DNA from 2 places in the Halomonas qinghailakensis genome. Region 2 is predicted to be linked to the other one. Evidence: predicted binding sites of a transcription regulator. Region 2 holds the regulator's gene; the other holds the start of a gene.
The links. Region 2 encodes LexA, which represses DNA repair genes until DNA is damaged. Its sites were predicted from a motif close to TACTGTNTANNTANACAGTA; they were not measured.
Positions count from the first base shown of each region.

Region 1: a site for LexA is predicted at 1,851-1,870, ahead of M0220_RS02295 (LexA family protein). Genes of this name have one in related genera too.

Region 1 covers NZ_CP096973.1:491,120-494,539, forward strand. The annotation lists gene M0220_RS02285 (patatin-like phospholipase family protein) at 1-581, opposite strand, end outside; gene M0220_RS02290 (alpha/beta fold hydrolase) at 616-1,494, opposite strand; gene M0220_RS02295 (LexA family protein) at 1,893-2,351, shown strand; gene M0220_RS02300 (Y-family DNA polymerase) at 2,348-3,420, shown strand, end outside.
Region 2 covers NZ_CP096973.1:3,793,900-3,797,319, reverse strand. The annotation lists gene purU (formyltetrahydrofolate deformylase) at 263-1,117, shown strand; gene M0220_RS17305 (energy-coupling factor ABC transporter permease) at 1,136-1,807, shown strand; gene lexA (transcriptional repressor LexA) at 1,865-2,545, opposite strand; gene M0220_RS17295 (TetR/AcrR family transcriptional regulator) at 2,873-3,420, shown strand, end outside.

The DNA of each region.
Region 1 (3,420 bases), 500 kb from region 2:
ACAACAAAGTCCGCTTCATGGGCGGCTAATATCGGCATCATCGGCAGTGGGTTCAGTAAGCCGCCATCAACGAGCACCTGGTCCCCCACATGCACTGGGGTAATAACGCCAGGCACGGCAATAGAGGCTCGAATTGCCTGAAGCAAGGAGCCGTTTTGAAACCACACTTCACGCTGACGAACCAGATCCGTCGCGACGGTCGTTACCGGAATAGGCAGCTCTTCAATCAATCTTTCGCCAACCAGCTCTTCTAACTTGTTCATGACCTTATTAGCCCGCATGGCCCCCATCGGACTCCAGGTCACATCGACCAGCTTTAGCACGTCTAAATAATCCAGCGTACACACCCACTCGCGGTACTCAGGCAGTTTTCCAGCCGCATAGATACCGCCAATAAGCGCGCCCATGGAACAACCCGCAATCGAGATAATCTCGAAGCCACGTGCTTCTAATGCTTCGATAACACCGATATGGGCGTAGCCCCTAGCTCCTCCACTCCCCAATACCAACGCAACCTTATTGCCATTATTTAAAGGAAGGTTTCCCAAAGGTGTATCAGCAGTTTGCGTCACTTTTTTCATTGTCATCTTCCTAATGCTGAACAACAGATAACCGTTACACTTGTTGCCGGATTATCTCAGCCACGTGCTCAACCGCCTGGGGTTCAAGGTGCAGATGATGGCCACCCGCTAGTACATGGCGCGTTAACTGGGGCACCGCTTGGCGTGCTTTTTCCGCCCAGTCCCGCTCGCCTAAAATACCCCGCTCCCCTTCTATCAATAGCACCGAGGCTTGAATCTCCGCCAGTAGTGCCAACACCTGCTGGGGTGTAAAGCGCACCAAAGAAGGCTTTAACAAACGGCTATCAGTGCGCATTTGCACATGCCCATCGGCGGTAGCTTGCGTGTTACGTTCGACAAGTGGCGTAGCGGTGATGCTGTCCAGCGGCGTGACGCCTCCGGCTACCCGCGCAGCGACTGCGCTCTCAATATCCGGATAACGAGGGGGCCGGGAAAGCGGCCGCCGATAGGCTATCAACCCTTTACGCAGTTGGCTGGCTGTCTCTTCAGCCGGTGTGTTTAACGCACCTAAACCATCTAGCAAAATAAGCTTATTCACCCGCTCGGGGAACGCTGCGGATATGAGGCAAGCCACGGCTGCCCCCATCGAGTGAGCAAGTAGCGTTGTCTTTTCGAGCGCTAATGCTTCCAAGGTATCCAGCACATCGTGAGTGTAGTCCCATAGTGCATAGTCGCTTCCTACAGGTGCATGGGCCGAATGCCCGTGACCACGAAAGTCGATCGCAACAATACGAATATCCAATGCTTTTACTAACAGCGGCGCTAACCGTGTAAAGCTTGCAGCGTTGTCTAACCAACCGTGCAGTGCCACCCAAGTAGGCGCAGTGCTACGCCCCCAGCTAAGTGCTGCCAGCCGCCCATTCGCCAGGGAAAGCGGCTGCGCAGCGGTACCGACATGAGTCGATTCATTCATAAACAGGATCTCTTTAAAGCCGGATAACCAAGCAATGTCATATTCGTCAGATGACGCTCTAAGGCGTAAACGTTACCATGCTAAGCGCAGCGCATCTGCCGCTTTTATGGGGAGTTCGCTGCTTGCTACTACTTCGTAATGTGTTGAATAACGATGACCAACAGGAAAATGGCTATGAAACCACGTCGTGATACCCGTGCTCGCAATCTTGTGTTCTTAATTACCGTGATAAGTGCACTGGTGGTTGGCATGTGGCTCGCTCGCTAAGCCAATAGCACCCGCAAACCAATATTCCCCTGGTACCCTGCGCTGAGCGTCGCTTGCAATTTTTTCCCCATGAATAAATACTGCCTATATACTGTATATAAAAACACTATTTATTCATGAGGATGCCGTCGATGCCGTCTCAACCCACTTATTGTGCAACAACCATGGTTGCGACAGCCCTGCCGTTAACCTCTCAACCGCTGCCCTTTCCAATGCTCTACGGCCGCGCTGGGTTTAGCGGCTTCCCTTCACCTGCCCAGGATTACGAGCCACGCACACTAGATCTCAATGAGCGGTTGATTAAACACCCCAACCACACGTTCTACCTCACCGCCACAGGCGACAGCATGGAAGGCTGGGGGATATTCGAAGGTGATTTGCTGGTGGTAGATCGCAGCATACCGCCCCGTTTAGGGCATATCCTGGTCGCCATGTTTGAAGAGGAAGTACTGATAAAGCGTTATGCGCTCTATCAAGGCACGCCACATCTTTGTTCGGCACATCCTCACTACCCACCACTCCCCCTAGCAGAGACGGACTGCCAGCTATGGGGCGTGGTACGCGCTGTGGTGCATGAGTATTTGCCATGATTGGCCTTGTTGATGCCAACAACTTCTACGTGTCATGCGAGCGGGTGTTTAATCCTGCGCTTGAAGGCAAGCCCGTTGGCGTGATGTCGAATAACGATGGCTGTGTGATTGCCCGTTCGGCCGAAATGAAAGCGCTGAACATCCCCATGGGCACACCCTCTTTCCAACTAGAAGGTTTGCGCCGGCGGGGCGTAATTCACCTGCTGTCCTCTAACTACGAGCTGTATGGCGACATGTCCGCACGACTCGCCCAGCTACTGCGGGATGCCTGCCCCGACGTCGCGCCTTACTCTATTGATGAAATGTTTATTTACCTGGATGGTTTCAGCGACGCTCAATGCCAAACGCTCGGGGAAGTCTTACGCCGCCGCATTCGCCGCTATTTAGGGCTGCCTGTCTGTGTAGGGCTAGCACCTACCCATACGCTAGCCAAGCTCGCTAATCACGTTGCCAAAAAGCAGCCTCACTACCAGGGCATCTGCCTGCTCACCGCCAATAGCCCAACCACGGCTGCGCTGCTTAAACAGCTGCCGGTGAATGACGTATGGGGCATCGGTAGACGCCTAGCAGAACGGCTTGCGGTGGGTGGTATTCGCACGGCGTGGCAACTGCGGGAGTGCGATCCAAAGCAACTTCGCAAACGATTTTCAGTGGTGCTTGCGCGTACAGCACTAGAGCTACGTGGTATCTCCTGCTTGGAAATGAACGCAGTCGAGCAGCCGCGTCAGCGTATTATGACGTCGCGCTCTTTTGGTCAAGCAACCGGCGTAAAAGCGGAATTACACGCAGCACTGCGCCGCCATGCCCAGCGTAGTGCCGAAAAACTGCGCCAGCAGAAAAGCCTTACCCGCGCCGTGCTGCTGTTTCTGAACACCAACCGCCATCGTAAAGACCAGCCTCAACTTTCGCCTAGCGCGATGATTCCCCTAACGTCACCAAGCGACGATACCCGCGTCATTTTAGAAGCCGTACGCGAAGGGCTTGAACAGATGTACCGGCCAGGTTTTCAGTTTATGAAAGCCGGCGTCATGTTATTGGACTTAGTGGATGCGCAGCAGTATCAACTTTC
Region 2 (3,420 bases):
ACCCACCTAGCGGCAGTAAGTGCAGCGGTGGGCGGCGGCGGGGACGAAGTTGAACGCGCGGTGGATGCATCAGTAATGAAAAGCCTAAAAAGTAAGACCTTAACTATACGGGAAGGCAGGGGCGGGTAACAATCATCACGGCACTCAGCTGCGGTGCTTCCTTGCTATGCATCAGGTACACTATTTCACTTATATACAGTTTTCCTACTGATGGTAGGGGCTTGTCGAACGTGCCGTTCAAATATGTCAAGAGTGTTTATTTATGTCTCATTATTACCGTTTGGTGGTCTCTTGCCCTGATCAAGTGGGCATTGTGGCGCGTGTCTCAAGCTTTATTGCTCAGCAAGGTGGTTCTATTACTGAGGCAAGCCAGCACTCTGATCTTGAGACTGGTCGCTTTTTTATGCGTTATGAAATTCTGGCAGATTCGCTAGGTATGTCAGCAGAGGCACTGCGTAGTGCGTTTGAGCCAGTGGCAGAGGCCTTTCACATGCAGTGGTCGCTGGTTGATACTCAAAAACGCAGGCGTGTGGTGTTAATGGTGTCGCGTGAGTCTCACTGCCTAGTTGATTTACTGTACCGTTGGCAGGCTGGTGAACTTGACTGTGATATCGTTGGGGTAATTTCAAACCACGAGGATATGCGATCGCTTACTGAATGGTATGGCATTCCATACCATTATGTGCCCGTTGATCCTGATAACAAGCAGGCTGCTTTCGAGCAAGTTCAAGCGCAGATTGATAGTGCCCGGGCTGACTGTGTGGTGCTGGCGCGTTATATGCAGATTTTGCCGCCTTCTCTCTGCTCACGATACGCAGGTCGAGTGATTAATATTCACCACAGTTTTTTACCCTCTTTTGCCGGTGCTAAGCCCTATCATCAAGCTTATCAGCGAGGAGTTAAGCTGATTGGGGCCACCTGTCACTATGTTACCGAAGAGTTGGATGCTGGGCCGATTATTGAGCAGGATATTCATCGGGTAAGTCACTGTCATACGCCAACAGATCTAGTGCGTTTTGGGCGCGATGTTGAAAAAGCCGTGTTGGCTCGCGGTTTGCGGTGGCACTTAGAAGATCGAGTGCTCATCCATGGTAATAAAACGGTGGTTTTTAGTTAATTACGAATAGGGACTGCCATGTCGTTTGCGCAGAGTGTTTTAGCCCCCTGGGCGTTGATATTGACTTGGTTGCTATCGCTTAGCATGCTTGTATGGATGCTGTGGCTTCGACCATGGCAGGCTCTGTTTGACGATGTGGCACTTCAGCACCGCTGGCTAGCAGCAACGGTAACGGTGGTGTTGATGTGGCAGCTGCGTGCTCAAGCGGTCGACTGGCTAACGTTACACTTAGTATTTACCGTCTTAATGACGCTGGTCTTCAAAATGCCGCTTGCGCTAATTAGCAATATACTGATTAACGTTGCGATGTGCGCTATTGGCCGCAACGAGTGGGCATTACTTGGGGCCAACGTGTTGGTAACCGGTATTGTCCCTGCAGTTATTACCGGGCTGGTATGGCGTTTAGTTGATCGACGGTTGCCGGATAACCTAATGGTGTTTCTATTTGCATGTGGCTTCTTTGGCGCTGCGCTAGCGACATTGGGTGGCGGTTTATCAGCGGTATTGTTAATAGTCGTTGCAGGTACTGATCCCGAGGCGATTTATTTAGCTCAAGAGTATGCGCGCTTTCTACCACTACTCATGCCCTCGGAAGCCTTCATTACTGGCATGCTGTTGAGCATTTTGCTGGTGTACCACCCGGGTTGGGTAGCGACCTTTAATGACCACCGCTATATAGATTCTCAATGATACTCCAGTAATGCTGAGGCATCCTCTATCGATTGCCTCAGCATTATTTACACTTTCTTATCCAAGCGCTTGGCCGTTGCCGCCACGGATGACACCGACACCGACCCCTTCAATATCTAGCTGCTGCGTACGCAGATCAATTTCAATTGGTGCGAAATCACTATTTTCTGCCATCAACGTCACTGTATGCCCTTGACGTTTAAAACGCTTAACGGTCACTTCATCTTCCAGCCTTGCTACCACAATCTGGCCATCACGAACGCGATCAGTCCGATGCACAGCAAGCAGATCACCTTCTAATATGCCGATATCTTTCATGGATAAACCACGCACCCTAAGTAGGTAGTCTGCTTTAGGGGTGAAATATTCAGCCGGTAGCGGACAATAACGATCAATATGTTCAGCCGCTAAAATTGGGCTTCCTGCGGCAACTTCTCCAATAACGGGCAGGCCGTTATGTGGTAGTGGCTCTGCCTGCGCAGGGAGTGTTGTGGCAGGAACATCGCTTATCTCTTGGGGTTCTTGATTAGGTAAGCGTATCCCTCGCGAGGTATTGCGAATAATGCGAATGGCACCTTTGCGCTCAAGTGCTCTCAGATGCTCTTCGGCCGCGTTAGGTGAGCGGAATCCCAGTGCTTTTGCAATTTCCGCTCGGGTAGGTGGATAGCCAAATTCACCCATTGTTTTAACAATAAAATCAAAAACATGTTGCTGGCGCGCGGTAAGTGGGCGTGACATAACAACCTCCAAAAATTGGACAAGACAGTAACTACCTGTCGGCTTAAACAGTATGTGGTTAAGTATACAGTATGTTGCTCTGTCCAGTACATGGTAGAGCGCCCTACAGTGGCGCTATCGGTGGCCTCTTATTGGTAAGGAGATCTATACGAATGAGCGTGGTGTTATCTCAGTAGCGTATCAATTGTAGTGTTCGGCAGGCGTTTGAATATGCGCTTAAAGCGTCTGTTAGCGTTGAACAAAAAGCCAACGATAAGTGATTGAGCCAACTTACGTTATGGCATAGTATTTAACGATGTTTTAAACACTCGTTTTCTGGAGGGCGCTATGGCGCAATCTGATACGGTAACGCGTATCCTTGATACTGCAGAGGTACTATTTGCTGAGCGCGGGTTTGCTGAAACGTCGCTGCGCAATATTACCAGCAAAGCGCGGGTCAATTTGGCTGCTGTTAACTACCACTTTGGCTCTAAGAAAGCACTTATCCAAGCGGTGTTTGCACGTTATTTAGATCCGTTTTCTGAGCGCTTTCATACTGCGCTTGATGAGCTTGAAGCGCACTATCACGGTGATGTAATACCCCTTGAAGTATTGTTGGAAACAATGGCGAGCACGGTGCTGACGGTACCTGCTGAGCGTAATAGTCTGAAGGTCTTTATGCGTCTCTTAGGGTTGGCGTATAGTCAGGCACAGGGTCATTTGCGACGTTACATTCAGCAGCAGTATGGCGATGTCTTTACCCGTTTTACAGAACTTGTGCGTCAAGCAACGCCTGATTTGCCTGATGCTGAACGTTTCTGGCGGCTGCATTTTATGCTTGGTACCGTGATCTTTACGCTGTCTGGGCTAGATGCACTGCGAGACATTGCTGCCAA